4 regions of the Brevibacillus sp. SAFN-007a genome follow, and region 4 is predicted to be linked to each of the others. Evidence: riboswitches for the same ligand, from Rfam matches in the RefSeq annotation. Region 4 holds a riboswitch; each other region holds the start of a gene.

Region 1 (7,901 bases), on a different contig from region 4:
CAAGCGCAAATGGGTCTGGTCAGGCGCCGCGCTCGGCGTAGCGGCCTCCGCCATTCTCGCCGTGGTACTCGCCATCGTCTTTTCCAACCTCGCGACAGGCAGCTCGCGGGAGACAATCGAAGGCATTACCGGGCTGATTGCCGTATTCTTCATGCTGACCATCGGCGCCTGGCTCCACAAAAAGTCGAACTTGCAGGCATGGAACGATTTTGTGCAAAAATCAATCGGCTCCTCCCTGGCAAAAGGCGCGCTCTGGTCGCTTGCTTTCACCGCTTTTCTCGCTGTCGCCCGCGAAGGCGCGGAAACGATCATTTTTTACATGGGGATGGCCGCGACGATTTCCATGGCGGACCTGGCGCTCGGTATCGTCGGAGCACTGGTCGTGCTCGCCCTCATCAGCTTCGTCATCATCAGGCTCAGCGCGCGGATTCCTGTCCGTCCGTTCTTCCTCGTCGCCAGCCTGCTTTTGTACTACATGGCCTTCAAGTTTATCGGGGTCAGCGTCCACTCGCTTCAGGTCACAGGCAGCTTGCCCGCACACAGCGCCGATTTCTTGTTCCATCTGCCTGATCTGGGCATATATGCGACCTGGGAGACCACGATTCCGCAGCTGGTCATTCTTGCGGTCATTCTCGTCAATCTGTCGCTTTACTCGTGGAAAAGACCAGCCAAAGGAGTCCCTCGTATCCCCTGACTGAAAAAGAAGCAGGCTCGAACAATCCCCGACACGGAGCGGTAAGGTAAACCCAGGCGGCGCCAAGCCATTGGCGTAGCCTGGGTTTACGTATTCCAGTTGGAGAATCTGCTCATTCGTATGCGTGCAAAAAAAAAAAAGACGAGCGCTACGGCTCGCCCTTCCTTTTCTTCCCTTTTTTACAGCTTGATCGCAATCAGCTTCAACTCGGTCAGCTCTTCGACGGCATATTTGATGCCTTCGCGGCCAAATCCGCTGTCCTTCACGCCGCCGTATGGCATGTTATCCACGCGGAAGGTCGGAATATCGTTAATCATCACGCCGCCCACTTCCAGCTCCTCTGCCGCGCGCATGGCTGCATGGATATCGCGCGTGTATATGCCGGCCTGCAGGCCAAAGCGGGAGTCGTTCACAGCCGCAATCGCCTCGTCCATCGTCTCAAACGGCGCGACGACAACGATTGGCCCAAACACCTCCTGGCAAGACACGGAGGAGTGGCTGCTCACGTTCGTCAGGATCGTCGGAGCAAAAAGGCGGTCGCTCACCGGTTTTCCGCCTGTCACGACGCGCGCTCCGGCATCCACCGCTTCCTGTACCCACGCTCCCATCCGCTCATGGTCTTTGGCGGAAATGACAGCGGACATGTCCGTTTCCTCCTGCAACGGATCGCCCAGCACGAGCTTTTCTGTCGCCGCCTTGAATTTGTCCAGGAACTCCTCATACTTGCTCTGATGAACATAGACGCGCTGTAGGGAAATGCACACCTGTCCGCTAAAGGAGAAGGCTCCCGTCACGCAGCGGTCGATCAAGCTCTGCGTAATCTCTACGTTGTGGTCGATGATGACCGCAGAGTTCGAGCCAAGCTCCAAGGTCACGCGCTTCAATCCAGCCTTGTTTTTCATCGCAATCCCGACCGCAGGGCTGCCCGTAAAGGTAATCGCGGCGATCCGACTGTCGCTGACGAGCTTCTCGCCGACGACGGCGCCTTTTCCCGGAAGGATGTTCAGCGCTCCCGCTGGCAATCCCGCCTCGGCAAAAATATCGGCCAAAATCAACGCGCTGAGCGGGGTCTGGCTGGCCGGCTTCAGCACGACGGTATTTCCTGCCGCAACCGCCGGGCCGACTTTGTGTGCGACCAGGTTAAACGGAAAGTTAAACGGCGTAATCGCCCCGACCACGCCGATCGGCTTGCGTACGGTAAAAGCGAGTCGTCCCTCGCCTCCCGGAGCCGCGTCGAGCGGTACGGTTTCCCCGTGAATTCGCTTGGCTTCCTCCGCCGCGAATTTGTACGTCTGAATCGTGCGAGCGATCTCAATTCGTCCCGTGCGCAACGGTTTGGCCGCTTCCTGGGCGAGAATCACGGCCAGCTCCTCCTTGCGCGCTTCCATGCTCGCCGCCGCTTTTTCCAAAATCAGCGCCCGCTGGCTGGCTGGCAGCTTCGCCATCGTTTTTGCCGCAGCGTTGGCCGCCCGGATCGCTTCATCGACATCCGCCTCGTTCGCCTGGGCGACCTGTGCCAGCAGTTCGCCGGAATAGGGTGAGTACAGCGGGGCGTATTCGCTTGCTTCTTTCCATTGACCATTGATATACAAATGCTTTTTCATGCGTACCTCCCTGATGAATTAGTGAGTCACGTATTGGCTTTTCAGCACATCGGTCATGATATCCAGCGCTTCTTGCAGCTGCTCGTCGGTAATCACCAGCGGAGACAAAAACCGCAGCACGTTGCTGTGCACTCCGGCGGAAAGCACGATGACGCCGGACTCGTAGCAGCCTTTGGTCAGATTCGCCACCAGCTCTTTGGCAGGCTGCTTCGTTTTGGGATCGATAAATTCTACCGCGCACATCGCGCCCAGTCCGCGGATGTCCGCAATTACAGGGAATTCCGCTTGCAGCGCTTGGAAATGCGTCTTGATCGCCTTGCCAATCTCTTTCGCGCGTCTGGGCAAATCCTCGCGCTCCATCTTCTCGATCACCGCGAGCGCCGCTACGCAACCGAGCGGGCTGCCGCCGTAAGTACCGCCGATTTCGCCCGGATTGGGCGCATCCATAATTTCTGCGCGCCCGGTCACAGCGGATATCGGCAAGCCAGCCGCGAGCGACTTCGACATCGTAATGAGGTCAGGTTCGATTCCGAAATGGGTCGAAGCGAACATCGCCCCGGTACGGCCAAAGCCTGTTTGAATCTCATCGGAAATGAACAGGATCTGATGCTTTTTGCAAATGTGGAAGACGCCTTGCACGAACGCTACAGGCGGCACGATGAAGCCGCCTTCGCCCTGAACCGGCTCCATGATGACGGCCGCTACTTCCTCCGGCGCAACTTCTGTCAGCAGGAAGTCTTCGAATTGGCGAACGCAAAATTGCGCGTACTCATCCTCCGTCATGGAAGCCGGCTTGTTCAGCGGATAAGGAAATTGCGCCTTGTAGGTAGCGGGCGCGAACGGCCCCATCTCGAATTTGTACGGCTTCACTTTGGAGGTCAGCGACATGCCCAAGAGCGTGCGTCCATGGAATCCGCGGCTAAACGAAATGATGCCGGGACGTCCGGTGTATTTGCGGGCGATCTTTACGGCGTTTTCCACCGCTTCCGCTCCGCTGTTGGCCAACATCGTTTTCTTTTCGAAGCTGCCGGGCGTGATTTCGGCGAGCTTTTCCGCCAGGGCCACATACGGCTCGTACATGCCGACGTGGAAGCACGGATGAATGTATTTGTCCAGCTGTTCTTTCACCGCATCGACTACCTCCGGCGGGCAATGCCCTGCGTTGAGCGTGCCGATCGCGCCTGCGAGATCAATGAACGTGTTGCCGTCGACGTCTGTCACAAGAGCGCCGGAAGCCTTTTCTACAAAAATCGGCGTATTGTTCCCGATCCCTTTTGGCACAAACTGTTTTCTCTTCTCGATCAGGGCGGCCCCTTTCGGACCAGGTACACCAGCAGCGACATGAACGAATTTGCGTGGGTTGGACATAGCGTGATCTCTCCTTGTATGAGATGGATAACAGCAGGGTAATGCCTTCGCTGACAATCAGGTAGCAATACCCGTGCCAACCGAAAAGCTTGCCGGAGCCGCACAGGCAACACGGGCATGGGGCGCAGTAATTCAAAAATGAATCAAAAACCGCCAAAAACTCGATTCATTTTTGAATAGTCGATTCGTTTTTGAATTAACGGGAGCGAATTCGGTATTTTTGCAGCTTGCGTACGACAGACGGCTGACTGATGCCGAGAAACTCCGCCATCTCCGCCGTCGTCCGATAACGCTCTGCCGCATGGCGCAGCCATTTTTCCTCCACCTGCTCCAGCGCATCCCGCAACGACATTCTCGCCAACGCTGCACCCGGCTCCATCGCTGCCTGCTCCTCACCCGCCGCCCGAATTTCGGCGGGCAGGTGCTGCAACGTAATCACATCTTCGTCCGCTGTCACGACCATCCGTTCCAGGACGTTTTCCAGCTCCCGCACATTCCCCGGCCAGTCGTACTGCATCAAGGCATGGGTCGCCGCTGCATCCAGCCGCTTGTTCATTCCGTACCGCTCATTCAGCGTGCGCACAACGAGCTTCAACAACGCGGCGATATCCTCCGGCCGATCGCGCAAGGCTGGCACCTGAATCGGCACGACGTTCAGCCGGAAATACAGATCCTGGCGAAACTTCCCTTCCCTGACCATCTTCTCCAGGTCGCGGTTAGTCGCGGCGATCAGACGAAAATCAACGTCCCGGTACTGCATGCTGCCCACGCGCTGCAACCGTTTTTCCTGAATCACCTTCAACAGCTTTGCCTGCAAGGTCAGCGGCAGCTCTCCCAGTTCGTCCAGAAGCAGCGTCCCCTCGTTCGCCATCTCGATGATCCCTTGCTTGCCCTGCTTGCCTGCGCCCGTAAACGCGCCTGCCTCGTAGCCGAACAACTCCGATTCCAGCAGCCCTTCCGGAATCGACCCGCAGTTGATTTCCACGAACTGCCCGCCTGCTCGCCGACTGTTGCGGTGAATCTCCCTGGCGATGACGTTTTTGCCGACGCCGGATTCCCCAAGAATAAGCACGGTGGAGTCAACCATCGCCACCTTTTTGATGAGGCGGTCAATGTCGCGCATCGGCTGACTGACGGCCACGAAGCCCTCCTGGTTTTTCTCGCGCAGCTCTTCGATCTCTGACTCAAACTGCTTCAATTGCTCCGTCAGGCTCTCGTAACGACGCTTCAATTCCAAAATTTCCGTTAAATCGTGCGAATAGCTGATGACGGAATGCATGCTACCATCGGCATTCCACAGCGGATAGGCCGTCACCATCAGCTTTCTGCCCCCGGGAATTTCCTGCATCATCGTCTGCGGCGTCTTCGTATCCATCACCTTACGCGTAACGGATGGCGAGAATACTTTCTCTTTTTCCAGCTCGATGACGTTTTTGCCCAGCAGTTCATCTTTGCCGATCCCGTACATTTCGTAGGACGAATCCCCGACTAGCTGAATATAGCCTTCCGGGTCCGTGATGAGCAGATGATCGCGCGACGTCTCCACGATGCCTTCCAGCACGCGGCTCATCCATCGCTCCCGGCACTCTTCCTTCTTCATTCGTCCGCCTCCTTTTGGCTTCAGGCTGGTGTCGCCTCTTCCGCTTGCCAGCTTGTCCCCTTCGCCTTTTCCCCAAACCGTTGCTGCCTTCGCGGACGGCTATATTTATGTCCTTTTATTATAGATTATTACAGAATAGAAAATAGCACTTGCCAGAACAACGAAAGCCAAAACAGCCGTACATGCATCGTCGGCTGTTTTGGCTGCCCTGCTCGTTTGTGTTACGAAGAAGTCACACTGTCGCTCGCCCGAAAAAATCGTTCCACCAACTCTTCCGAAACATCGCCCAAAGTACGGTACGTATAGCGGGGAGAACGGTCCCTATCAATGAGAACCGAGCGAACCCCTTCAAAAAAATCGGGATGCCGCATAAAGTTTTGCGCAAGTACAAGGTCTGTCGCAAAGCATTCTTCCCTTGTTTTGTTTTCGCCATCGACCAGTTGTTTCAAGGTGACTTTCAGGGAGCTGGGCGACTTCTCCAGAATAGCGGCTTTTGTTTTCGCGGCAAACTCGCTCTCCTCTGCTTCCAGGGAGGCAAGGATTTCCTCGATCGTGGCAAACGCAAAGTGACGGTCAATCGATTCGCGCAGAGCGGCAAGCTGTCCCTCGCCTGCTGGCGTTTCCGCATACGCCTGAATCAACGGGTCCAGCTCCACCGCCGCCTTTTCTCCCGTCCAATCTTTTTGTTCCAGCTCGCCAAGAAACGCTTTCAGCCGCTCGCTGGCCATGTACACGTCCGCCGCCTGGCTGTACAGCACATCGGGAGCCTGAATGACAGCAGCGGTCAAAGCGAGGTATCGGCCGACATATCCAGGTGCCTTGTTCAGAAAATACGCGGCGCCTACGTCCGGGAAAAAGCCAATATTCATTTCCGGCATGGACCATTTCGTGCGCTCGGTCACGATTCTGTGGCTGGCTCCGTAAGTCAACCCGACTCCGCCTCCCATCACCACTCCGTCGAGTACAGCGACGATCGGTTTGCCGAACGCGTAAACCATCTGGTCCACTTGGTACTCGTCCGCAAAAAAGCGAACGGCTTTTTCCAGCGCTTCCGCACCTGTATTCGCCTCGTACAGCGCTTTTATATCCCCGCCTGCGCAAAAGCCTTTTGTCCCTTCTCCTTTTATGACCACGAGGCGGACGTTCTCCTTGCCCGCCCATTCACGCAGTCGTTGCCCGATAGCCAAAACCATGTCGTGCGTAAGCGAATTGATCGCTTGCGGCCGGTTTAGCGTGATCGTAGCCAGGCCATTGTCGCCAACGGAAAACAGCACGTCGTTTGTCATGGAATCCTCCTTTTCAGGAATGAGTAAAATGCGGCTTTCGCTTCTCAATGAACGCTTGAATCCCTTCTTTGGCATCGGCTGTCGCGAACAGCTCGGCAAATTTTTGCCATTCTATTTCCAGCCCTTCCGCCATGCTTCCCCTCTCGCTGTGCGTGATGCACGCCATTGCCCGCGCAACGCTCGTCATGCTCTTGCCTTCTATCAGGGAGTGGCTATCGCCGGATAATCTCGCCCTTTCATTTCGTGTAATGGGCTTTGATCACGCTCGGATTCTCTATCGTCAAGTTGTTCATTATGCACGTCTGAAAATCGTTGGTACAATACTCGACTGTCCCAAACCTAAAGTCATTCATCCGTCACGTACCCTCCTGAAAATCCGCACAAAAAAAACAACTTCTGCAGAAGTTGTTAAGAGGCGAATGAATACCGAAATAAGCATGCCGATTGTCAAAATCAAAAACACGCCCATCCATTTCGCACTTAACACCCCCTATCCTCGTAGGTATTGATGTTGTGCTCAAACAGGCAGGTCTCCTGGCTTATGTTCATCGCTTTTCGAACCTTCCCATTTTCGGCTGGCGAAAACAGTGGCATCTTCGAATCGCTCCCAATTACAGTTGCGGGACAGCGTCGGATTCTAACCGTACTTCCCTTTTAAGCAGATAACGCTATCTGCACCTGTTTGTACACGTATTTAGTTTGCCCTGAATATAACATCTATTCAGAAAATTAACAATCGGTTTCTTTTCTATATAATGGGTGCTAGAAAGCCAGCTTCTCTCGGAAAGCTGGCCTGACGCTTCTACACTTTTTTCACGAACGCTGATTTCAGTTTCATCGCACCCAACCCGTCGATCTTGCAATCGATATCGTGGTCGCCGTCCACCAGGCGAATGTTTTTGACCTTTGTGCCGATTTTCACGACCATCGAACTCCCTTTTACTTTCAGGTCTTTGATGACCGTGACCGTATCGCCGTCTTGCAGGACATTTCCGTTGGCGTCCTTGATTACTTTTTCACCGCTGTCCTCGGCTTGTGCCTGCAATGTCCACTCGTAGCTGCATTCCGGACAAATGAGCATGCTTCCATCCTCGTACGTGTACGCGGAATGACATTTGGGGCAGTTTGGCAATGTACTCATGTTTTTTTATACCTCCATCCCATTTCGGCTCATTGTAACATAGGATGGCTTTTCATGCATGGCTGCTGCCAAATCCCGAACGAAACCACACCCCAGCCATGAACCGCCGTTCCTCGGATTGTAGCGTTATCCGTGAATCGCATGTCCCAACGCGCCGCGAACCGCCTCCAGCAGCACTTCCGATAGCGTAGGATGGGGGGCGATAAAG
Region 2 (7,901 bases), on a different contig from region 4:
GCCGAACAGCGGATGAACACGGCTGGCAAGCGAACGCAAATCGTCTTTGCCTGAATACACCAACGCTGTAATAGCCAAAAGCGGCAGCCCGACCCCTGTCACGAGAAAGCCTGCGTTGGCTTCCCAGACATTGGTTCCCGCCATTTGCCCCAGCATCGGGGGAAAAATCAGATTGCCTGCGCCGAAAAACAGCGCAAACAGCATGAACCCGATGATGAGGATAAACGAATACGAAACTTTTTGCTGCATGACAAAAACCTCCTGTGATGAAAAACAAAGGGTTATTTCAACAACCCTCAGATTAGTGAAAAAATTCACGAAGTCTACGGGCTTGTCCAAGTTCCAGCTAAACTGGATATCCTTGGATCTATTGTCAGATAAATCAGTCGGACAAGCACATGACTTCATGACCTGGGACTCTCGCCGTTGCGTTTGGCCGTTCCCGCCGAAACCTCTCTCTCTTTGACCCGTTAGCAACGAAAAGAGCCGACACATCATTTATATATAACATAAATAAGAGGGAAAAGGTATTTCAAAATGAAGAATTCTTTCGTTTTTTTCAGTAAAATAATATTTACCGAAAAATTTTCCGCAGAGCAAAAAAGACTGCCGTCGCTAGACAGCAGCCTTTTGAAACGATCGTTTACCTGGTTTCATCGAAACGAAAATCGTCATCAGTCAGCGGCTCGACGTTGATCGTGCGGACGTAGCCATTTCCTTTTTTCGAGAAGAAATCGTGCTGCTTGGTGTGCGTCCGGATTCCGTTCAGGACGATCGGATTGACGTCCTCCTCCGGGAAGAACGGCTCCAGTCCCAAATTCATCAGCGCCTTGTTCGCATTGTAGCGCACGTAGGCCAATACCTCATCGGCCAGCCCGATCTCCGTGTACAGGGAGACGGTATACGCTTCTTCATTTTCGTGCAGCTCATGCAAGAGCGCGTACAGCTCTTCTTTGACCGCTGCCTGCTCTACGACGCTGAGGCGATGGTACACCTCCTGCGCGAGTACGCCGACGTACAGGCCGTGAATGCTCTCGTCCCGCACGATCAGGTCGATAATCTCGCCGCTGCTCGTCATCTTGCCCTGCCCGGCCAAAAAGAGCGGGTAGAAAAAGCCGCTGTAAAACAGGTAGCTTTCCAGGAAAACGGAGGCGACCATGGCCATGTACAAATCTTTTGGCGTCTCGATCTCCTGGTAGCGCTTGGCGATCAGCGCCGCTTTCTTTTGCAGATGCGGACTCTGCTCCACCCAGGCAAAAATTTCATCAATTTCCTCCGTAGCCGCGAGCGTGGTGAAAATGCTGCTGTACGATTTGGCGTGGATTTGCTCCATCATGCCCATGAAGGCCAGGACGGCTTTGCGCTGCAGCCCGTCCACATGCTCCATGATTTTCGGCATCCCGACACCGCCCTGCACCGTATCGAGCAAGGTCAATCCGCCCAGCACTTTTTTATAGGTATCCCGTTCCGCATCGCTCAGCTCCATCCAGGACATTTTGTCATCCGAGAGCGGAATCTCGTCATCGGTCCAGAACTGCATAATGTTCTGGTTCCAAAACGTCATCGTAAAATCGTCGTCCGGCCTGTTCCAATTGACAGCTTTCATAGGGCGCTCCTCTTCTCTGAAAAAACTTGTTCCATCCGGGATCGTTCACTCACATTAAACAGCGCAGCTGATGCACTCTTCTACCGTCAGATGCTTGGTGCGTGTGTAGTAGAGCGACTTCAACCCTTTTTTCGCTGCGTAAATGTAGTAGCGCGCCAGCTCTCTGGTCGAGATGTTGCTGTTGACGTGCAGCACGGTGGAAATGCCTTGGTCCACATGCTCCTGAATCTCCGCAATCAAATCGATCACCTTGAACTGGTCGATCACGTAGGCAGATTTGTAGTAAAAATAGTTCTCCTGCGACAAGTACGGCATCGGATAGTAGGTCGTCGAGTTCGCGTACGTCCGCGTCTCGATGTGCTCCACGATCGGCATGACGCTCGACGTTGCATTCTGTATGTAAGAAATGCTCTGTGTCGGGGCAATCGCCAGACGGTAGGCGTGATACAGCCCGTGCTCCTGCACCTTTTGCTTGAGAGCGGCCCAATCCTCCGGCGTCGGGATGTGCATGCCCGCAAACAGCTCCTGGCCTTTTTCCGTGCGCGGACGGTAGTCGTTTGCGAGATATTTGTCAAAATACGTGCCTTTGGCGTACTCCGACTGCTCGAAGCCCATGAAGGTTTCCCCTTTGGCCTTGGCAATCTCCATACTCATTTCCAGCGAGTAATAGTTCATCATCATGAAGAACGTGCGGACAAAATCTTTGGCTTCCTCGCTCTCGTACATGATCTTGTTTTTCGCCAGATAGCCGTTGAGATTCATCGCGCCCAACCCGACCGAGTGCAGTTCGCGGTTGGCCTTTTGCACGCCGGGCGCATTTTCCACACGGGTCATATCGCTCACGGCGGTAATCGCCTCGATGCCCTCGCGCACGGATTCGCGCACTTTTTTGTGCTCCATCACGTTGACGATGTTGAGCGAAGCCAGATTACAGCTGATGTCGCGTCGGATGATATCCGGCTCGCCGTAGTTGGTGATCGTGGATGTCTCCTGGAGCTGGAAAATTTCCGTGCACAGATTGGACATTTTCACAGAGCCGATGTCCTTCAGCGCGTGGTTTTTGTTCGCGTTCGTCTTGTTCATGATGTACGGATAGCCCGATTCCATCTGGATCATCGCGATCTTGGTGAGCATGTCGCGGGCGCTCATGACCACCTTTTTCTTGACGCGCTCGTTTGCCACCAGCTCGTCGTACATTTCGTCGAGATCCATATCATCCAGATGGACACCGTATTCCTTGTAGACGGAGTACGGAGCAAATACAGTCAGCGGTTTGTTTTCCTCTGCCAGCTTGTAGAACACATTTGGCACGATCAGGCCGATCGACAGCGTCTTGATCCGCGATTTTTCATCGGCATTGATCTTTTTGCAATCGAGAAATTCGTTGATATCCCAGCCGAAGATGTTGTAGTACGCTGCCCCGGAGCCTTTGCGCTGCCCCATCTGATCGGCGTAGGAAAACGCGTCCTCCAGCAGCTTGAGCACAGGCATGACGCCCTTGGCCGCCCCCTCGACGCCTTTGATCGGCTCACCGCGTCCGCGCAGCTTGGACAGGTTGACGGCTACGCCGCCGCCGATTTTCGAGAGCTGCATGCAGGTGCCGAGCACGTAGTTGATCGAGTTCAGGGAGTCGTCCATCTCCAGAAGGAAGCAGGACACCATTTCGCCCCGACGGCTTTTCCCCGCATTGAGGAACGTCGGCGTCGCCGGCTGGAGTCGCTGTTCCATCATCGACACCGTCAGCCGCTTCGCCAGCTCGAAGTCCCCTCGTCCGAGCGAAAGCGCCACAATCGCCACCCGATCCGGGTACTGCTCCAGATACATCGATTTGTCGTCTGTTTTCAAGGCATAGTCTTTGTAGAACTTGGAGATGGCCATGTACGAAGCGAATTGAAAACCAACCTCATGCGCCAGGCGAAAAATCTCATCGACCTGTTCAACGGTGTAGTTTTCGTACACATTTTCATAAAAATCATGTTCGATCAAATAGTCCATGCGTTCTTTCACACTGCGGAAGGTCATGGTCTTCGCCTGTACTTCTTCCATGAAGACAGCGACAGCCTCTCTGTCTTTTTCCAATTGGTAAAATCCGTCGCTTCCTCGCTGCATCAGTTGGTTGTTCAATTCAATGTGTCGCAATTGCTGCCACCCCACTCGTAAATTGTTCCACGTCACGGCCGGTTCCGGACAGTTCGAATTTGGAAATGACCGGAACGCCATATTGGCTCGCGATGGTGTCTGCGCTTTTGGCAAAGCTGGCTCCCCAGTTGCGGTTGCCGCTCGCCGACACCCCGCGCAAATAGACATGATTCCGCTTCAGGAAACGGTCCACCTTCTCCGGCACCTGGCCAAAGCCTGTCGTGTACGTGACCAGAATGAACGGCTCGTCGATCACCATGTCCGGATCAATCTCCACGTGCGGCAGATCGAGCTTGCTGACGAATCTTCGTACGTTTCCTGTTTTTGAATCAAAAGCGATTAGCATGTCCCTCATCCTTTACTGCAAATGTATACGTTTCAGCCAAAGGAAAAGCGCATCCGACGCCAAAATGTCGAATGCGCATGATGATCCCCATCGTATCCATCCGTCCAAATCGAATGGAGCGCTCGAACACTTCCCTATCTCCCGTAGGTTTTCCAGTGCCGACGGTCAGGCAGGTCTCCTGGCTCGGGGTCATCGCTCCATTTTCGCCTTCCCGATTGGCTGAATCAGTGGCGTACAAACAAAATGGAACTCTCTCATCACAGTGGCGGGACCGCGTCGGAATTTCACCGACTTCCCTATTAAGTCTACCAACATCTAGCGTGGTAAACACCTGTCCGCATCAATATATAGTTGGTAAAACTTACTTTACCTCAATATATCGTAGTAGTCAAGCTCAGCGTGCGCGATTTTGGCCAATGGGTTCCCTCTCTATTTCTCTATTGCCAGTCTCGAATTTTCGTTCCTATAATGAATAGGTTCCCTGCACAAAAGTTGACGCCACAAGCGAATGGAGAGTGATCCATGATGGAAAGCACGATGTATGAAGCCGTTACCATTCCTCGTTCCCACATCAGAAAAATGGCCTACCGCGATCGCACGTTCCACCTCTACGTCAGCATCCCCGACGTGACTCCGCCGCCATCCGGCTTCCCGGTCATCTATTTGCTGGATGCAAACTCGGTGTTTGGCACCATGACCGAAGCGATCCGCTTGCAATCCCGGGCACCTGAAAAGACGGGCGTGAATCCGGCAATCGTCGTCGGTATCGGTTATCCGACAGAAGCGCCGTTCCATCCATCGCGCTATTACGATTTCACCCACGCCGTCCCTGTATCCGAGCTGCCCGCTCATCCGCGCGGCGGCGAATGGCCGGAAATGGGCGGGGCAGAAGACTTCCTCACCTTTATCGAAGACACGGTGAAACCCGCCATCGAACAGGACTTGCCTGTCGATCGCACGCGACAAACGATTTTCGGACATTCGCTCGGCGGTCTGCTCGTGCTGCATGCCTTGCTGACCCGCCCGCACGCCTACCAGTGCTATATCGCCGGCAGCCCGTCCATCCACTGGAACGAGAGCGTCCTCTTGGAAGAGGAACGCCGCCTGCCGTCCTTGCTCACAGACGATTTGCGGGTTCGGGCGCTGCTTGCTATCGGGGAGCTGGAAAACGACGGACGCTTCCAGGTCCATGAGAAAGCACAGGCCATGGCCAAGCGATTGTCCGCCATGGGCGATGGCCAGATCGAAGCGGCTTTTCGCCAGTTCCCGGACGAAAATCATACATCCGTCCTGCCTGTCCTCATCAGTCACGCCATTCGGTTTGCTTCGAAGACAGCTGCCCGGTAGTCCGGGCAGCTTTTTTGATCCCGCGTTACGGAAACCAGGCAGTCGGCGCACACGAAAAAGCCGCCCATACGAAAAGATGAGCGGCCATGCGTGCCCTCCTGCTCTTTTTCGCCTATTGCAGAGACCTCACCTTGTCGATCTGCGGCAACTCCTCGATGGCAGCTACGACGCCCGGTGTAATCTCTTCGTCGGTCACGCAGATCAGGAGAGCGTGTTTCCCCTTTTGCTCGCGCGACACATTCAACTTGGAAATATTGATCTCATGCTCAGCCAGCTTGCGGGAAACGTCGTAAATGACGCCGGGATAGTCGGTATGGTGAACCAAAAGACCGTGAGCGCCCGGAGGGATCCGACAGGCGCAGAAATTGATCTCGCTGATGTACACCTCGCGCCAGTCCTGGGCAAACGTGTACTTGTTCGCGCCCACGCGCAAAACCGCCAGATGATTGGCGTATTCTCCGGAGCTGTTTTGAACCGCGACGCCGTCGCCGAGACCTTCTACCAGAAGCGAAGCGATTTCTTCTTTATGTTCGTGGGCCAGAATGCTCAGGGATGCCCCTGCGAGCTGCGGCTCCAGTCTGCGAATCAATTGGGCCAAATCACGAAGTCCGGCATAGTGGGTCATGTCGTACCCTCACCCTCCCTGTCAGGTTTATGCTTACTGCGGAAGAATCCACTCTTCCGGTTCCTTGATAATCGAGGAATGGTTTTCCGAGCGATACCAGGCTGTCAGGCTTTGTCCATCCTTCGTATACTGGATGCGATAGATGGTGTTGCCTTTTCCGCTCCTCTCGAAAGGACTCTCCTCAAGCGGAACCGCTGTCACGCCATCCGGCACAATGACGCCGCCCTGCTGCTTGATGACGCTCCGGATAATGGCCATGTGCTCGTTGCTCGCGGCCGACATCCCCATGTAAGCCAGCACGCTAAGCAGCAGCGCCCCCGCCAAAAACGAAACGATAATCACCTTGGACTTTTTCGTTGCATCCACCAAGCGCTTCCCCCGTTATCCATTCTGTTTGTCGATCACACGCACCTTGTCAATCGTTGCTCCCCCCAGGCACACTTCCCCATCGTAAAAGACGACGGCTTGCCCGGGAGTCACCGCTTTTTGCGGCTCGGCGAAAACGACTTCGACGGTGTTGCCCTCGCGTATGTGCACCGTCACTTGCTGATCCGGCTGGCGATAGCGGAATTTCGCCGTGCAGGTAAACGATTCGGTCGGCTTGTTCGCGCTCACCCAGCTCACGTCGGTAGCCAGCAAGCTGCTCGAATACAGGCGGGGATGGTTGGAGCCTTCGCCGACGATCAGGACATTGCGCTCCAGATCCTTGTCCACGACAAACCACGGCTGGCCGCTCTTGCCGTGCCCACCGCCGATCCCCAGGCCCTGGCGCTGACCGAGCGTGTAATACATCAGCCCGTCATGCTGCCCGATCCCAACGCCGTCTACCGTTTCGATGATGCCCGGCTTGGCTGGCAAGTAGTTTTGCAAAAACTCGCGGAAGTTGCGTTCGCCAATGAAGCAGATTCCTGTGCTGTCCTTCTTTTTGGCCGTATACAGCCCGGCCTCCTCGGCAATTTTACGCACCTCGGGCTTCGGCAAATGGCCGATCGGGAACATCGTTTTCGCCAGCTGCTCCTGACCCAGCACATGGAGGAAGTAGGTTTGGTCTTTGTTATTGTCCGCGCCGCGGATCAGCTTGTACTCTCCGTCGATGAGCTTCACTTGGGCGTAATGGCCGGTGGCGATGTAATCGGCGCCCAGGTCCATGACCTTGGCAAGCAGCTCGCCGAACTTGATTTCGCGGTTGCACATCACATCGGGATTCGGGGTGCGCCCGCGTTTATATTCATCCAAAAAATACTGGAAGACTTTGTCCATGTATTCTTTTTCAAAATTCACCGTGTAGTACGGAATGCCAATCTGTTCACAGACGCGCCGGACATCCTGGAAGTCTTCTTCCGCCGTGCAATGGCCGAATTCATCGGTATCGTCCCAGTTTTTCATGAAGATGCCGATGACGTCATATCCCTGTTGCTTGAGCAGGTAAGCCGTCACGGAGGAGTCGACCCCGCCGGACATGCCGACAACGACGCGTGTCTCTTCTGGTCGCTTCATAGTCTTTCTCCTCTTGATTCAATTTGTCCATCTACAGATTACCATGTTTCGCCCGACAAATCATGTCTTGTTGCACTTTTGTCGGCTCCATGTGAAAAACGCCTGCCGCAATGGACAGCGACAGGCGTTGACAAACGCGGCTCTCAGCGGATGGACGGCCCGATGTGCCAGTGCCCGTCCGTTTTCAGCATCCGTCTCACATCGACGATCGCCTCGCGATGGAGCGGCCCATACAGATGCGGATAAAAAAGCCCGTCCTTGGCCTGCTCGTATTTCACCGGCGAAGGCGATTTTGTCTCGTCCACGACGAGCACGTACAACTCCTCGTCGAATGTGCCGTA
Region 3 (7,901 bases), on a different contig from region 4:
AAACGGGCACGCAGTTCGCATAGAAACCGGCGCAGGTCTTGGCAGCGGTTTCACCAACGAAGACTACACCGCTGTAGGCGCTGAGATCGTTCCGACCGCGGCAGATGCATGGGCTGCTGACATGGTGATGAAAGTAAAAGAGCCGCTTCCGGCTGAGTACGGCTACTTCCGTGAGGGGCTGGTTCTGTTCACGTACCTGCATCTCGCTCCAGAGCCTGAGCTGACGCGCGCCCTGATTGATAAAAAAGTGATTGCGATTGCATATGAAACCATCCAGCTCGACAACGGCGCTCTGCCGCTCTTGATGCCGATGTCCGAAGTGGCGGGCCGCATGTCCGTACAAATCGGTGCGCAATTCCTGGAAAAACCATACGGCGGAAAAGGCGTACTGCTCGGCGGCGTACCTGGCGTGCCAAAAGGTGAGGTAGTCGTAATCGGCGGCGGGATCGTCGGTACAAACGCTGCGAAAATGGCGCTCGGTCTCGGGGCAAACGTCACGATCATCGACGTGAACGCAGACCGTCTGCGCCAACTGGATGACCTGTTCCAAGGCCGCGTGCAAACGCTGATGTCCAACTCCTTCAACATTGCAAACGCTGTGAAAAAAGCAGACCTGCTCGTAGGCGCTGTTCTGATCCCTGGCGCGCGTGCTCCGCGTCTGGTAACCGAAGAGATGGTAAAAGCGATGACGCCGGGTTCCGTGATCGTAGACGTGGCGATCGACCAGGGTGGCTCCATCGAAACCATCGACCGCATTACGACGCACGACAACCCAACCTATGAAAAACACGGCGTCATTCACTACGCAGTAGCGAACATGCCTGGTGCGGTCGCTCGCACCTCTACGCTGGCGCTGACCAACGTGACCGTTCCTTACGCAGTACAACTGGCAAACAAAGGCTACGCGCAAGCGATCCGCGACAACCGCGCGCTGGCGAAAGGCGTCAACGTCATCGACGGACAAGTAACGTACAAAGCTGTAGCCGATGCGCACAACCTGCCATACGTTTCCGTAGAAGATGTTCTGTTGGTGAAAAACTAATGTCGTTCTCTGCCATCTAATAGAAAACTGCTTGCCGCTGATTGTCGGCAAGCAGTTTTTTTTGCTGAGCAGGCTTTTACTCGTGTCCGAGCGGGGACGGGTATTCGGTGGAATCCAGTTTCATCTTGCCCGAGTCGCTCAAATGGACATGGACGTGAATGCTGGCAATCGAGTCGGGAGTAGGCGCGGTGCGATGCTCTTTTTCATACGCCCGCCATGCCCGGTAGTCTTTTTTGAACAGCTCCTTTTCCAGTCCGTACAGATCGGCGCCCTTTTTTAGTCCCTTCAGAAACGTTCCTCTGATTTGCTCGCGAACCTGCTCTTCCGCGTTTTTTTGTATATGGGCGGGACTGACCTCGCTCATCAGCTCCCGAATGAAGCCGAGCAAGTGAACATGCAACTGGTAGCGCGGCACGGGGCCGGTTGTGATCGGTTCGACTTTGAGCCCGACGTGCTTGATGCTGATCGTGGCTTTGGGGATGTTGCGTTCGCGGATGATGAGTCCGGCAAAATCGGTATTCTCGTCCATCCAGCGTAGTCCCATCAAGTCTCCGCTGGGGAAATATCCTTTCCATGTGCCGCGATGAAGCGCGTGTACGCCATCCATGGTAAGCCGAGGGACATAGTGGTTGTTCTCCTTCCAGGAACGCTCGTAGATCGCGATATTCGGGAGCAGAACCGTACTTGACGGCTCCCAAAAATCAGAGATGAAGCGAAAAAACTGGATCGGCTCGATAAAGGAGCGCTGCTGGTAGAGGTCCTTGGGCTGATGCAGCAGGGACGTCAACGGGGAGAAGCCGGACAGGGAATAGTTGCCAAGCACCTTGTCGAGGGGCTCCCGCGTGGCGAACACCCATTTTGTGTAGCGAATCAAACCGTAGCGGTTCAAAATGTCATGCGTGCTGATAATCCCCTTTTGCAGAATGCGCTCGTGAAACACAAGCGACGAGACAAACCCGAGAAAGAGCGGAATCTGCGAGTTTTTTTGCAGATTATCGTACGCGGACATCAGCGTCTTGCCTCTTCCGATTGAAATCGTGGCGGGTGGGGACTTGGGATAGCCGGCTGTCTCCTGTTTGGCTACGCTAGCCAGGTCGACTGACTGGGCGTAGAAGACGTATTCATTGTTGATAAAGTCCACGCCAATGGCCGACAAATAGCTGAGATCCTGAATCGATTTCTGGTCCCAGCACCCGCTGATGATACTTGTGGCCAACACAAGCAACGCGCAGGCTATCCGGGCGGCCTTCATTTTGCATCTCCGTCCTTCACCGATTTTGTCCGGAAAAAGTAGATCAACGGGCGGAACAGAACCTGGTACAAATTCCCAATGATATTGGACGAACCCATCAGCAGATAAGGTCTGCCGAACGAAGTCAAGGTGGACAAGTAATAAATAATCGCGATCATGCTGATGACGAACCCGTACATGCCGATGGTAGAGGACAGGATGAACACGAGAAAGCGGGCGGCCGTAGCTGCTCCGCTGAGCGCCTGGTTGACGAGCGTGAAGGAAGCGACGACAGTCAGGGAGCCGACGAACAGCATCGATGGAGAAGTCAGCCCGGCGCGAATCGAAGCGTCCCCGATAATCAGCGCCCCGACAAGCGCGAGTGTTTGCCCGACGTTTTTCGGCAGACGCGCTCCGGCCTCGCGCAGAAATTCAAAGATGAACAGAATCATAAAAAGCTCCATGGGAGCGGAAAAAGGCAAGCCTTTTCGCCCTTGGGTAATGGTGGCGAGCAGTTGAAACGGAAACTGCTCCACGTTATAAGCGGACAGGGCAATCCAGAATCCCGGAAGAAACGCGGCGATCCAAAAACCTCCGAGACGCAGCAAACGCTCCAGCCATACGTAAACGATCGGGTACTGATCGTCCTCCGGAGATTTAATCAGCTCCAAAAGCGAGACAGGAGCAATCAGGGCCAAGGGCGAGCCGTCGACCATCACGATGACTTTTCCTTGCAGCAGCATGTAAATGGCGAAGTCGGGCCGCCCTGTGTAATCCACCAGCGGAAACAGGGAGTTGCGGTTGTCGCTCAGCATTTTTTCCAGGAGAGCGCTGTTCAATATTTTTTTGCTGTCACAGGTGAGCAGGCGGTCGCGCATCATCTCGATCAGATCGGAAGGGGCGCTGTCTGTGAGGTACATCAGCGCGATCCGGCTGCGAGAGCGTGTGCCGAGAATAAATGGCTCATAGGCAAGCGTAATCGTTCGCAGGCGCTTGCGGATGAGCGCGACATTGGTAGACAAATCTTCCACGAAGCCGTCTCGCGGACCTTTGATCGAAATCTCTGTGTTGGCTTCTTCTGTGCCCCGTTGCGGACGATTGGAAATGTCCCAGGAAAACGGCGGCGATCCTCCCAAAAAGATGAGCAGATCTCCGGCGAAGAGCCGCTCTGCCCACAGCTCGGGATTGCCGTACAGCGGAATCAGCGGAAGGGAGCGCAAGTCTCCCGCGGTCAGGCAGCGCTCCAATTGGGGCAACGCCGTCTCCTGCAACAGCCGCACGTCGGCCAGACCTTCACAGTACAGCATGAGAATCGTCTGATCGTTCGGAGTGACCGTCCGCAAAAAGATGACATCCGCACAATGCGCGAATTGTTCTCGCAGCTCCTCTTCAAGGGTCATGGCTCGCATCCTCCAATCCGGTTGGTTTTCGCAGGGACAATAGGAGCAGGAAGAGCGTGACAGCTACCATAACGAGCAGGTACATCGGATAGTAGATCTTCGACAGGAAGTCGACGAACTGCATGTCGCTGTAGGGGAGGCTGGCGAGAACGATCATGCTGGCGCCGAGGGCGAACATGACATACGTTCGCTGTTTGTTTGTACGCAGGACCAAAAGCTCCCCAAGCAGCAGCAGACAAAGCGTAATGCGGATAAACGAGCCGGACAGCCATTGGAAAATCGAAAAAAACTCCATGTTCTCGATGTCTTTGCCGATCGTTAACAGCCGCCATTGTTCGAAGGCGGGAAAGCGCTGGCGTGTCGACTCTACAGGCCCGAATTCCGCGATGGCCCCCGTCAGCGGGCTGAGCGTCAGCATCAAGGTGATGGCGATCATGACGAGAAAGTGGATGAGACGCAGCGGCTTTCGCACGTGATGCTGCAAAAGCAATAGCAGGAACATCTCAGTAAAGCCTCCTCCCACGAAAACCATGGCGTGCAGGGTCGGGGCCATTCCGTTCTGGAACAGCGGCAAGAGCTGCGAGTAGTCTTTTTTGGGAATATTGCCGAATGCGATGAACATGCCGAGCAGCGAAACGATGGGCAGCAAAATCCCCGACGTAATGCCGACCGAGGCGATCCCGCCATAGGAGGCGAGAATGCACAAAAGCATCAGGGCAAGCGCCGTCACCCACTCGGGAGTCTGCGGCAAATAGTTCACGGTTGTCCATGTTTGGGTATCAACCAGATTGACGAGTGCCATCATGTACAGGCAGAACATGACGGGGGCGAGCAGCAGGAAGCGAACGGCTTTTCCGGACCGGAGCAAAAGCCATTGGGACAACGATTGCTGCTTGATCCGGCTGTTGATGAAAAACAGCGCATACGCCCAAAGACAAAAGGGGATGGTGCCAAAGATGACGCTCAGCCAGGCATCGCGCCCGGCTTTGCTGAGGAGCAGGGGGATAAGAGTAACATGGTTGGTGATTCCGATCGACAGCATCATCACCATAATCGCCTGGCCAATCCCGATTTTTCCATCTGCTTTCATGAACCAACGTCCCCCCGACTTGGTGGTTTTGTTAGGGTTTGTTTGCCCGGCTGGAAATATGTATCGCGTATAAAGGTTAGCCCACGATAAATCAAGTGTGGTATTCTACAATGAGGTGAAAATGGAGTAAGGAGTGTAACCGGGATGTACAAGCTTATCAGAAACTATCTGTTCCAGATGGATACGGAAGAGATTCATGAAAAAACGGTCGGTGCCCTGAAGCTGGTGGAAGACTCTGCTCCGGGAAAAAGCTTGCTGAGAATGATGTTCCAAGTGAAGGACGAACGGCTTGCGACAAAGCTGTGGGGACTGACGTTTCCCAATCCGGTCGGACTCGCCGCAGGTTTTGACAAAAACGCCGAGGTGTATCATGCGCTGGGGGCGTTAGGGTTCGGTTTTGTGGAAGTCGGGACGCTGACCCCGCAAGGACAGCCGGGCAATCCGAGGCCGCGCCTGTTCCGCTTGCCTGAGCACGAGGCGATCATCAACCGGATGGGCTTCAACAACCACGGTGCCTATCTGGCTTCGCAACACCTGGTCGATTACGCGTATTCCGATGTTCCGATCGGGATCAACATTGGGAAAAACAAAGTCACTCCCAACGAGGATGCGGCTTCCGACTATATCAAATGCCTGGACATGCTCTATTCGTACGGCCATTATTTCGTCATCAATATCAGCTCTCCGAATACGCCCAATCTTCGCGATTTGCAGGAAACCGAGAGCATGCGGCTGCTGGTGCGGGCGGTGCGCGAAAAAGCGGCCGAAATGGAAGCGCGCGGCATTCGGAAAAAACCGATTCTGCTCAAGGTAGCGCCTGATATGTCCGACGAGCAGATGCGCGACGTCGTGCAAGGTGCAGTGGAAGCGGGCATTTCCGGTATTATTGCCACCAACACAACGCTGTCGCGGGAAGCGGTTCAGGGGCATCGCTATGCCGAGGAAGCGGGAGGACTGAGCGGACGACCGCTGGCAGAACGCGCGACTGCCTGGGTAAAAGAAATGTACCAGGAAGTGGGCGACAAGGTGCCGATCATTGGCGTAGGGGGTATCTTCACAGGAGAAGATGCGTACGCGAAAATCCGCGCGGGCGCAAGTCTCGTCCAGGTCTATACCGGAATGATTTATCAAGGCCCTGGTATCTCCAGACAAATCAACAAAAAGCTGCTGAAGCTTTTGAAGCAGGACGGCTTTTCCCATATCAGCGAGGCGGTCGGCGTTGACGCCAAGGCGTAAAGGATGGGGAAGCTGCGCTTATACGAAAACCGATGACTTTCGCAAGATAGCGGGTCATCGGTTTTTCTTTTTCGCGGCTAGGCGCCACTGATTCTATTCTTCCGCTTTTTTCCTTGATTCTGTATAATAATGTGGGACAAGCATGAACTGTCTAACAATTGCATATTGTCGGCGATAGGTGCCTTTATGCAAGCGGCATAAAGGGTAACAGGGAATCGGGTGAAAGTCCCGAGCGGTCCCGCCACTGTAATCAGGGAGTTCTCTTTGAGACAAAGCCACTCATGTTCCAGATGGGGAAGGCCAAAGAGCGCGATGAGCTGAAAGCCAGGAGACCTACCTATCGGCCACACCCAGAAATGCCTTCGCGGAAAGGAGCGGTGAATACGAAGCAATCTGACTGTGCCAACGGTCTGTTGTTTTGGTGCGCATACCTCGTCTGCTGCCGGATGAGGTTTTTTTCGTTGGTGAAAAAAGAACAGCAAAGGAGGAGGAAATGTCTTGAATCGGTCACGTTTTGTATCGACTTGTCTGTTGATAGCAGGCTTTGTCCTGTATTTTCTTGTAAATGAACCGCAGACGACTTACGCGATGCACATTATGGAAGGGTATTTGCCCCTGTCGTGGGCGCTGTTTTGGTGGGTTGTCTTTCTTCCGTTCTTTATTCTCGGCATTCGTTCCTTGAACCAAATCGTCAAAGAGCATCCGCACATGAAGCTCTTGATCGGCGTATCCGGCGCGTTTGCCTTTGTGCTGTCCGCTCTGAAAATTCCTTCGGTGACAGGCAGCAGCTCCCATCCGACGGGAACCGGGCTGGGCGCGATCATGTTTGGTCCGTGGGTCATGTCTGTGCTCGGCAGCCTGGTGCTGCTGTTCCAGGCGCTGCTTTTGGCGCATGGAGGGCTGACGACGCTCGGAGCCAATGCGGTGTCCATGGCGGTGGTGGGGCCGCTGGTAGCCTACGGCGTCTACCGCCTGATCGTACGCGCAAACGGCGGACAGCGTTTGGCGGTATTTGCTGCCGCTGCGCTGGCTGACCTGGCGACCTATGTCGTGACCTCTATGCAGCTGGCTTTGGCCTTTCCGGCTGAGTCCGGAGGGGTTTTGGCATCGTTTGCGAAATTCGCAGGGATTTTTGCCATCACGCAGGTTCCGTTGGCGATCAGCGAGGGGCTGTTGACCGTGCTCGTCTGGAACTGGCTACAGTCTTACAACGCGAAAGAGCTGGCGCAACTTCGCCTGCTGAAACGGGAGGAATCGCTGTGAAAAAAGGGATGAACTGGCTGCTGCTTTTGGGCGTGGTCGTGCTGGCGGTTGTGCCGTTACTGTTGGTGCAGGACTCGGAGTTCGGGGGAGCGGACGGAGCGGCTGAGGAAGCGATCAAGGAAATCGCACCGGATTACGAGCCTTGGTTTGAGCCACTGCTGGAGCCGCCGGGCGGCGAAACAGAGAGCTTGCTGTTCGCCGTGCAGGCGGCGCTCGGAGCGGGCGTCGTCGGCTATGCCATGGGCTTGTACAAGGGTCGGCTGGACAAGCATAAAAAATGAATGGGCAAAAGCTTGATTCGCTTTCCTATCAAAATCGGCTGCGAGGTTTGCCGCCCGAGCACAAGCTCCTGCTCGCGGGCGTACTGATGGTGCTCGTTTTGACGGGACATGTATGGGTGCAGATGGCGATTTGCCTCTGGATGGGCGTATGGGTGACCGTATATGCCCGTATTCCCGTCCGTTTCTATTGTGGATTCTTCATCCTGTCTCTTTCGTTTTTTGTTCTGGGTCTTCCGGCGTTGGTGCTGGAAGCGGCGAGGATAGAGACGGCCACCGCGGTCCGGGCCGCTGCGGCGTGGCAGGTGGGGCCATACCTGGTCTACGTTCCCGTAAGCGCCAGCGGCAAGGTGTGGGTGCT
Region 4 (7,901 bases):
GCAGGAAATCATTTTCAAGGACGTGCCGCTGGTGCCGCTGGCTCACTCTACGCCAGCGCTGGCAGCCAAGGCAAACGTAATCAACTACAAGCCGCATCCAAAAGGCTCCGAAAGCCTGGAGAAGGTTGACTTGAAGTAATATCCGCATGGATTCGATGAGCAAGCAGGGTAAGAGGAGCGACCCTCTTCTTGCCCTTTCTTTCTTCCTATTCCGTCATTATTTTTGGTAAGGAAAGCGAGGAGATGGCGTTGCTATCCTACAGCATCCGAAGAATTCTTATGCTCATCCCCGTTCTACTGGGCATGTCCATCGTCGTATTTTCCATCATACGCGCCATCCCAGGTGATCCGGCTCTGACCATATTGGGAGAGAAAGCAAGTCCAAAAGCGATTGAAGATTTACGGGAAGTTTTAGGGTTGAACAATCCGTGGTACGTGCAATATGTGGACTATTTGAAGCAAATTCTCACCGGAGATCTGGGGGTTTCCCTGCATTCCGGAGCCAGCATCACGCAAGAAATCGGCCCGTATTTGGCCGCCACCACTGAGCTGACGATTGTCAGCATGCTGTTCGCTGTCATCATCGGGGTGAACGCAGGAATCTTGTCCGCGTGGAAACAAAACTCTTGGTTTGACTACTGTGCGATGCTGATTGCCTTGATTGGTGTTTCCATGCCCATTTTTTGGCTAGGTTTGATGGAGCAGTGGTTCTTTGCGCAAGAACTGAAATGGCTGCCATCCGTTGGTCGCGACAATTCGCGTAATCCTGTAGAGGCCATTACGCACTTCTATATACTGGACACCATTATGGCTGGACGGTGGGATCAGCTGTGGGAGGTCATCAAGCATTTGATCCTGCCGGGAGTGGCTTTGGGGACGATTCCGATGGCGATTATCGCCCGGATTACCCGTTCGAGCATGCTGGAAGTGATGCGTGCCGATTACGTGCGGACCGCCCGGGCAAAAGGCTTGGCGCAGTTTTGGGTCGTGTACAAGCACGCGCTGAAAAATGCAATGATTCCCGTTCTCACGGTGATCGGCCTGCAAACCGGCTTGCTTTTGGGCGGAGCGGTGCTGACCGAAACGATTTTTGGCTGGCCGGGCGTCGGCCGCTACATTTTCACGGCGATTGGCAACCGGGACTATCCGGTGATTCAATCCGGTATCTTGGTGATCGCTACGATTTTTGTCTTGATTAATCTTCTGGTCGACCTTCTGTACGCTTATATCGATCCGCGCATTAAATACCGCTAGGGGAGGGACGATGAGACATGGCAGAGACACAAGTACAGACAGTATCCCTGAGAGTAAAAGAGGAAGAAGTTGTCTCTCCTTGGCGGGAAGCTTGGAGAGCGTTGCGCAAAAACAAGCTCGCGATGGCGGGGCTGGCGATCATTCTGTTTTTTGTGACAGTAGCCGTCTTTGCGCCAGTGATTGCTCCGTACCCGTACGATGAGGGAGAACTGGTGATGAAAAACAAGCCGCCGTCCGAGGAGCATTGGTTTGGGACGGATTACAACGGGCGGGATGTGTTCAGCCGCGTCGTTTACGGCGCACGCATCTCCTTGTGGGTCGGGACCTTCTCGGTGATCGGCTCCGTCGTGGCTGGCACGATTTTGGGTCTGTTGGCGGGCTTTTACGGCAGATGGATCGATACCGTCATCTCTCGCGTGTTTGATATTATGCTGGCGTTTCCGAGCATTCTATTGGCGATTGCGATCGTCGCCATCTTGGGGCCTTCCCTGCAAAATGCGCTGCTGGCCATTGCCATCATCAATATCCCGACCTTTGGGCGTCTCGTGCGTTCGCGCGTACTCAGCCTGAAGGAAGAGGAGTTCGTCATGGCGGCGCGCGCCATCGGGATGAAGGATTCGCGCATTCTCATGCAGCACATCTTGCCAAACAGCCTGGCGCCGATCATCGTGACAGGCACGATGGGGATTGCCACCGCGATTATTGAAGCGGCAGCGCTCGGCTTCCTGGGCCTCGGTGCCCAAGCGCCGGAGCCGGAGTGGGGCAAAATGCTCTCCGATTCCCGCCAGTACATTCAGAAGGCGCCGTGGACGGTCATTTTTCCGGGGCTGTCGATCATGCTGACCGTTCTCGGCTTTAACCTGATCGGAGACGGGATGCGGGATGCGCTTGACCCGCGGATGAAAAACTAGCGTGCGATCACAGGGGCAAAACGGGCAAACGGGGAAGGCAGTCCGTTTGCCTCTTTTTTTGTTCCGTCCCGCTCTTCTTTTTTGGGGAAAGAAATGGTATTCTCGAGGAAGAATCTTGTCGAAAGCGAAGGTGACGCAGGTGTATTTGGAGCGCATTTCGAAACTGCACAATTTTTTGACCAAGCAACAGCTCGACGCGGCAGTCATCACCTCTCCCAAGCACGTTTCCTATTTGACCGGCTTTTTTACCGATCCGCACGAACGGTTTATGGGGCTGATTGTTCCGGCCCAGGGCGACCCATCCCTGATCGTTCCCGCCCTTGACCGCGAAGCGGCACAAGCGGCTTCGACTGTTCAGACGATTCACACACATACGGATATTGAGAATCCGTACGAGCTGCTCAAGCGCGTATTGCCAGCGAACCTGAAGAAGCTGGGTATCGAAAAAAGCCACATGACCGTAGAGCGTTACGAGGCGATCGGACAAGTTGTCTGTGCAGAGAGCTACGTGGATGTGGAAGAGCCGCTCCGCGAAATGCGCCTGATGAAAACGCCGGATGAAGTGGCCCGTATAAAAAAGGCGGTACAATTGATTGAAGATACACTCCGCGAGACGCTGAAAACATTCCGAATCGGCCAGACCGAACAGGAAATCGTCGCGGAGCTGGAATACCAGATGAAGCGTCTGGGAGCGGACGGCCCGTCTTTTTCCACGATGGTTTTGGCGGGGGAAAAGTCGGCCTTGCCGCACGGAACACCTGGTTCGCGCAAGGTGCAGGAAGGCGATTTGCTCCTGTTTGACATCGGGGTAGCAGCGGACGGCTACGTTTCCGATATTACCCGTACGTTTGCGGTCGGCCAGATCAGCGAGCAACTGCGCGACATATACGAAACGGTGCTGGCAGCGAACGAGGCGGCGATTGCCGAGGTGCGTCCAGGGGTGACGTTTGCCCATCTCGACCAGACCGCGCGCGACGTTATTACTGCAAAAGGCTACGGCGACTATTTCATTCACCGTCTGGGGCACGGCCTCGGAATGGACGTGCACGAATATCCGTCCGTACATGGGCAAAACCAGGAAACGCTGCGCCCAGGCATGGTCTTCACGATTGAACCGGGGGTGTACGTGCCGGGAGTAGGCGGCGTGCGCATCGAGGACGATGTGGTGGTCACCGAAACGGGCGTGGACGTGCTGAGCCAGTTCCCGAAGACACTGACGGTGATCGGATAAGTTTTTCCCGATGACAATTGGATAGCAATCTGATGGTGCTGCCCGGAATCGCTTGGTTCCGCCAGCTTAAAAGGGAAGTCCGGTGAAAATCCGGCGCGGTCCCGCCACTGTAACGAGGAGTGTCCGGCCAAAAAGCCACTGTTTTTCGCGCGACGAAAAATGGGAAGGCGGCTGGGGACGATGATTCGTAAGCCAGGAGACCTGCCATGAGATGATGTGCAATCGACCCACGAGGATGGGACAGATGTGGAAGCAGACCAGGAACAGGCGCTGTAGCAGCGCTGATTCTATAGGTATGCCTGCGTATGTCGAGCACCTCCCGATTGGAAAACTGGGGGGTGCTTTTTTCTATGAACACCCCCGTGGCAGTCGAGGCTGGGAAAGGGGTGATGCAGCTGTCGAGTTGCCAAACAAGCAGGCTCTCTGTATAGTAAAGTTGTAATTCGTATTCATTACGATTTACATAACGCTTCATTTTCAGCATGCCAACAACAAAAGAAGAGGGGTTACCAGATGAGTGCAATCCGTATGAGAAAAAAAGCTTTCCACGCTTTCGGGATGGCTGCGCTGACAGCGATCCTGCTGCTTTTGTCCGCATGTGGCTCTACAGCACCTGCTGCGACCGAATCCACGGGGGCGAATGCTGGCTCGGAGCAAACGGCCCAGCCTGCTGCTGACAACAAGCCCGTCACGATTGTGACCAACGGAATCGAGATGACGTACCCGGAAGCGCCCAAACGCGCTGTCACGATGAACCAGCACGTAACCGAAGTCATGCTCGCGCTGGGTCTGGCTGACAAAATGGTCGGAACCGCGTACCTGGACGACCACATTTTGCCTGAGCTGAAAGCCGATTACGACAAGGTGCCTGTCCTGTCCGACAAGTATCCGACCAAAGAGGTGCTTTTGGCCGCAAACCCTGATTTCGTTTACGCAGGCTGGAAAAGCGCATTTGGCGACAAAGGCGTCGGCTCGATGGAGGATCTGGAAAAAATGGGGATCAAATCGTACCTGCAAGAGTCCTCGAACAAGCCGGGTCCGACGATTGACGACGTGTTCGCGGATATTCGAAACATCGGCCGCATTTTCCGTGTAGAAGACAGAGCGAACGAACTGATTGGCAAAATGAAAGCGGAAATCGAGCAAACCGTAAGCAAAATCGGCAAGGTGGACAAGCCGCTGAACGTATTCGTGTACGACAGCGGAGAAGACCAGCCGTTGACCGCTGCCAACAACTACATGACGGCCCTGATTCACGCGGCAGGCGGCAAAAACGTGTTCGACGACATTCAAAAAGGCTGGGCGACCGTCAGCTGGGAAGAAGTCGTGAACCGCAAGCCGGACGTCATCGTCGTGGTCGACTACGGCGACAAAACCATCGAGCAAAAACAAAACTTCCTGTTGTCCAAAAAGGAACTGGCTGACGTGCCAGCGATCCAGAACAAGCGTCTGATCGTGCTGCCGTTGTCCGCAGCGTCCGAAGGGGTCCGCGCCCCCATCGCGCTGAAAATTCTCGCGGAAGGTCTGTACCCGGATACATTCCAATTAAGAAGCGGCTGCTAAGAGAAGGAGGGAACGGCCCTGCACAAGATCAAGATGCCCTTCATCATCGTTGCCCTGCTGATCGGGCTTGTCGTCTCGATTACGTTTGCGGTGACACTCGGCTCGGTGGAAATCAAACCAGCGACGGTATGGAAAATTGCCTTGGCGAATCTCCCGCTGGTTCATCAATGGGTGGAAGTGGATTGGTCAAAAGGAGAACAGACCATTATCTGGGACATTCGGTTTCCCCGCGTCCTGCTGGGGGCTGTCGTCGGGGCCGGCCTGTCTGTTGTAGGGGTGGCGATCCAGTCTCTGGTTCGCAACTCCCTCGCAGATCCGTACATATTGGGAGTCTCCTCGGGCGCATCGGCCGGAGCGACGCTGGTCATTTTGTTCGGAGCATTCAGCATGTACGGACAATTCGCGCTTTCCTTCGGTGCGTTCACCGGATCGCTCGTCTCGATCCTGCTTATTTTTACCTTGTCCCGCATCGGCGGGCAAAACTCGACGGTGCGTCTGCTCATGGCCGGCATCGCGATATCCGCCATCCTGTCTGCGATCACCAGCCTGATTATTTTTTCTGCGCCCAACGAGCACGGCATCCGCTCTGTCCTGTTCTGGATGAGCGGCAGTCTGGCCGGAGGGAAGTGGGAGTATTTGACCATCCCGACGTTGATTGTCGTCATCTGTCTGCTTGTCCTGTTGACGCAATACCGTTCGCTCAATGCGATGCTGATGGGCGAAGAAGCGGCGGGGACGCTGGGCGTCAACACGGTGCGATTTCGCAAGCTGCTGCTCATCATGACCGCGCTTTTGACGGGCGTCATCGTCTCGATCAGCGGTTCCATCGGCTTTGTCGGCTTGATGATGCCGCATATCGTACGCGTCATCGTCGGCTCGGACCATCGGCGCGTCCTTCCTGTCAGCGCCTTGCTCGGGGCCATTTTCCTGATTTGGGCGGACGTGATCGCCCGGCTTGCGTTTGCGCCGGAAGAGCTGCCAATCGGGATTATCACGGCGCTGTGCGGCGGTCCGTTCTTTCTTTGGCTGATGATGCGCAGCTCATATTCTTTCGGAGGTAGCGGGCGATGAATCTGCATGTGGAGAACATTTCGATCGAGCTGGAGAAAAAAACGATTTTGCGCGACGTGAGCCTGACGGTTCGCTCCGGCGAATTTGTGGGGCTGATCGGGCCGAATGGCAGCGGAAAGTCCACCCTGCTCAAAAGCATTTACCGGGCGCTTGCGCCACGCAGCGGATTTATTTCCCTGGACGGGGCGGACGTGTACCAGCTTACCGCCCGGCAAAATGCGCAGCGCATGGCGGTCGTGCGCCAGGAGTCGTCCATCGAGTTTGATTTTACCGTCATGGAAATCGTCATGATGGGGCGCTCTCCCCATAAACGGCTGTTTCAAACCGATACCCCGGCGGACAGCCGCATCTGTGAGGAGGCGCTGGCGCGGGTCGGCATGCAGGCGTACGCCTCGCGCAGCTTTTTTTCCTTGTCTGGCGGAGAAAAGCAACGCGTGCTGATTGCAAGAGCGCTGGTCCAGCAAGCCGGGTTTCTCGTCCTGGACGAGCCGACCAACCATCTGGACGTCCGGTACCAGCTACAGGTGATGGATCTGGTCAAGACGCTCGGGATTACCGTGTTTTCCTCGCTGCATGATCTGAATATCGCCGCCATGTACTGCGATCGGCTGTACGTCATGCGCGACGGGGAACTGGTTGCTTCCGGCACGCCGGAAGAAGTGCTTGAACCCGCGTTGATTCGCGACGTTTTCGGGGTAGAGACAGAGGTGGTCACCCATCCGATCACGGGGAAAAAACACGTGTATTTCTTTTCGGAAGCCGTTCGCATCCAACCATCGCGACAGGAGGTCAAAGCACAATGAGCGTGTACAGTTGCCGCGTATGCAAGTTCCGCTATGACGAATGGATTGGCGATACGAAAAACGGCGTCCCGCCAAGGGTGCCTTTTTCGCATTTGGCAGGCTCGGTCTGTACGACCTGTGGGATGCAAGGGGAAGGGCGGCATGTGCGCCTTCCGGAGGCCACATACTCCGGATTGGAAGCCACCTATTACGACCAGTTTGCCGGAAAAGCGGGCATCGCGTTTTACCGCGACTGGCTGCTGCAAGAAGCAGCGCAAGCCCCGGTGTCCGTGCTGGAGCTTGGCGTAGGCACCGGGCGCATTGCCATTGAGCTGGCGCGCTGCGGCTTGTCCGTCTGCGGCGTGGACAACAGTCCTGACATGCTGGAGATCGCGACGAAAAAGAAGCGGCGCATGCTCAAGGACAACGAGGAGCTGCTTGAGCTGATCGAGCAAAATGTACAGGAGCTGCAGCTAGCTTCCCGCTTTACCCATGTGCTGCTGCCCGAAGGCATTTTTCAGCAGGCGACCTGTAGAGAGGAGCAGCGGCAGTTGCTTTCGGTCGTTACCCGGCATTTGACAGAAGGCGGAATCGTGGCGATTGACTTGCTCCTGCCGCCTGTGAACCGCACATGGTCGCTCATGCAGCGCAAGTTTGTGTTCCCGGACCGGATGGTGTACCAAAAAGTCGAGGGAGAAACGCTCATTGCCGAGCAAAAATTCCGCTATACGCTGACCTATGAGACGTTTGTGGAGCAGGTGGAGCAGCCGCGCTACCGAGTGGAGCGTGAGCTGGCGCTGCTTTTGCCGGGGGAGCTGGAGTTGCTCCTGGAATCTTCGGGCTACAAGGTCGTGCAAAGCAGGGAAAACGTCGTCTGTCACCACAGCCAGCCGCCAGCACAAACGGGAGAGTACGAGCCGGATCGCTGGCAGCACGGCGGCTATCCGTTTGCGGAACCGCCCGGCGCTCCAGGGGCGGCGACGCGCTGGACGATCATGGCCCAAAAAATATCCGCAGACGAGCCGACCCGATCGCGGTCATCCTAGTGCCCGAATCCTTTGCCGCTGACGAAAAACGTGACAAACGCCG

The links. Region 4 has a riboswitch for cobalamin ahead of ACTHO6_RS01185 (ABC transporter substrate-binding protein). Riboswitches for the same ligand answer to the same signal wherever they lie in the genome.
Region 1: linked by a shared signal. The riboswitch ahead of ACTHO6_RS03805 (enoyl-CoA hydratase-related protein) and the one ahead of ACTHO6_RS01185 (ABC transporter substrate-binding protein) in region 4 are both predicted to bind cobalamin.
Region 2: linked by a shared signal. The riboswitch ahead of nrdI (class Ib ribonucleoside-diphosphate reductase assembly flavoprotein NrdI) and the one ahead of ACTHO6_RS01185 (ABC transporter substrate-binding protein) in region 4 are both predicted to bind cobalamin.
Region 3: linked by a shared signal. The riboswitch ahead of ACTHO6_RS05860 (energy-coupling factor ABC transporter permease) and the one ahead of ACTHO6_RS01185 (ABC transporter substrate-binding protein) in region 4 are both predicted to bind cobalamin.

The regions. Positions count from the first base shown of each region.
Region 1 covers NZ_JBQCKK010000002.1:69,192-77,092, reverse strand. The annotation lists gene ACTHO6_RS03830 (FTR1 family iron permease) at 1-694, shown strand, start outside; gene ACTHO6_RS03825 (aldehyde dehydrogenase family protein) at 874-2,298, opposite strand; gene gabT (4-aminobutyrate--2-oxoglutarate transaminase) at 2,317-3,666, opposite strand; gene ACTHO6_RS03815 (sigma-54 interaction domain-containing protein) at 3,863-5,266, opposite strand; gene ACTHO6_RS03810 (enoyl-CoA hydratase/isomerase family protein) at 5,488-6,552, opposite strand; gene ACTHO6_RS03805 (enoyl-CoA hydratase-related protein) at 6,566-6,739, opposite strand; cobalamin riboswitch at 7,060-7,249, opposite strand; gene ACTHO6_RS03800 (zinc ribbon domain-containing protein YjdM) at 7,355-7,693, opposite strand; gene lpdA (dihydrolipoyl dehydrogenase) at 7,820-7,901, opposite strand, start outside.
Region 2 covers NZ_JBQCKK010000008.1:22,914-30,814, reverse strand. The annotation lists gene brnQ (branched-chain amino acid transport system II carrier protein) at 1-249, opposite strand, end outside; gene nrdF (class 1b ribonucleoside-diphosphate reductase subunit beta) at 644-1,606, opposite strand; gene nrdE (class 1b ribonucleoside-diphosphate reductase subunit alpha) at 1,661-3,745, opposite strand; gene nrdI (class Ib ribonucleoside-diphosphate reductase assembly flavoprotein NrdI) at 3,732-4,091, opposite strand; cobalamin riboswitch at 4,243-4,441, opposite strand; gene ACTHO6_RS11170 (alpha/beta hydrolase) at 4,617-5,438, shown strand; gene ACTHO6_RS11165 (ACT domain-containing protein) at 5,551-6,063, opposite strand; gene ACTHO6_RS11160 (hypothetical protein) at 6,097-6,429, opposite strand; gene mnmA (tRNA 2-thiouridine(34) synthase MnmA) at 6,445-7,560, opposite strand; gene ACTHO6_RS11150 (DUF952 domain-containing protein) at 7,704-7,901, opposite strand, start outside.
Region 3 covers NZ_JBQCKK010000003.1:118,032-125,932, reverse strand. The annotation lists gene ald (alanine dehydrogenase) at 1-1,042, shown strand, start outside; gene ACTHO6_RS05880 (Ger(x)C family spore germination protein) at 1,119-2,294, opposite strand; gene ACTHO6_RS05875 (spore germination protein) at 2,291-3,673, opposite strand; gene ACTHO6_RS05870 (GerAB/ArcD/ProY family transporter) at 3,663-4,763, opposite strand; gene ACTHO6_RS05865 (quinone-dependent dihydroorotate dehydrogenase) at 4,908-5,999, shown strand; cobalamin riboswitch at 6,159-6,354, shown strand; gene ACTHO6_RS05860 (energy-coupling factor ABC transporter permease) at 6,498-7,262, shown strand; gene ACTHO6_RS05855 (energy-coupling factor ABC transporter substrate-binding protein) at 7,259-7,543, shown strand; gene cbiQ (cobalt ECF transporter T component CbiQ) at 7,540-7,901, shown strand, end outside.
Region 4 covers NZ_JBQCKK010000001.1:235,300-243,200, forward strand. The annotation lists gene ACTHO6_RS01165 (ABC transporter substrate-binding protein) at 1-139, shown strand, start outside; gene ACTHO6_RS01170 (ABC transporter permease) at 244-1,254, shown strand; gene ACTHO6_RS01175 (ABC transporter permease) at 1,272-2,165, shown strand; gene ACTHO6_RS01180 (M24 family metallopeptidase) at 2,305-3,396, shown strand; cobalamin riboswitch at 3,413-3,619, shown strand; gene ACTHO6_RS01185 (ABC transporter substrate-binding protein) at 3,910-4,959, shown strand; gene ACTHO6_RS01190 (FecCD family ABC transporter permease) at 4,993-6,030, shown strand; gene ACTHO6_RS01195 (heme ABC transporter ATP-binding protein) at 6,027-6,833, shown strand; gene ACTHO6_RS01200 (methyltransferase domain-containing protein) at 6,830-7,858, shown strand.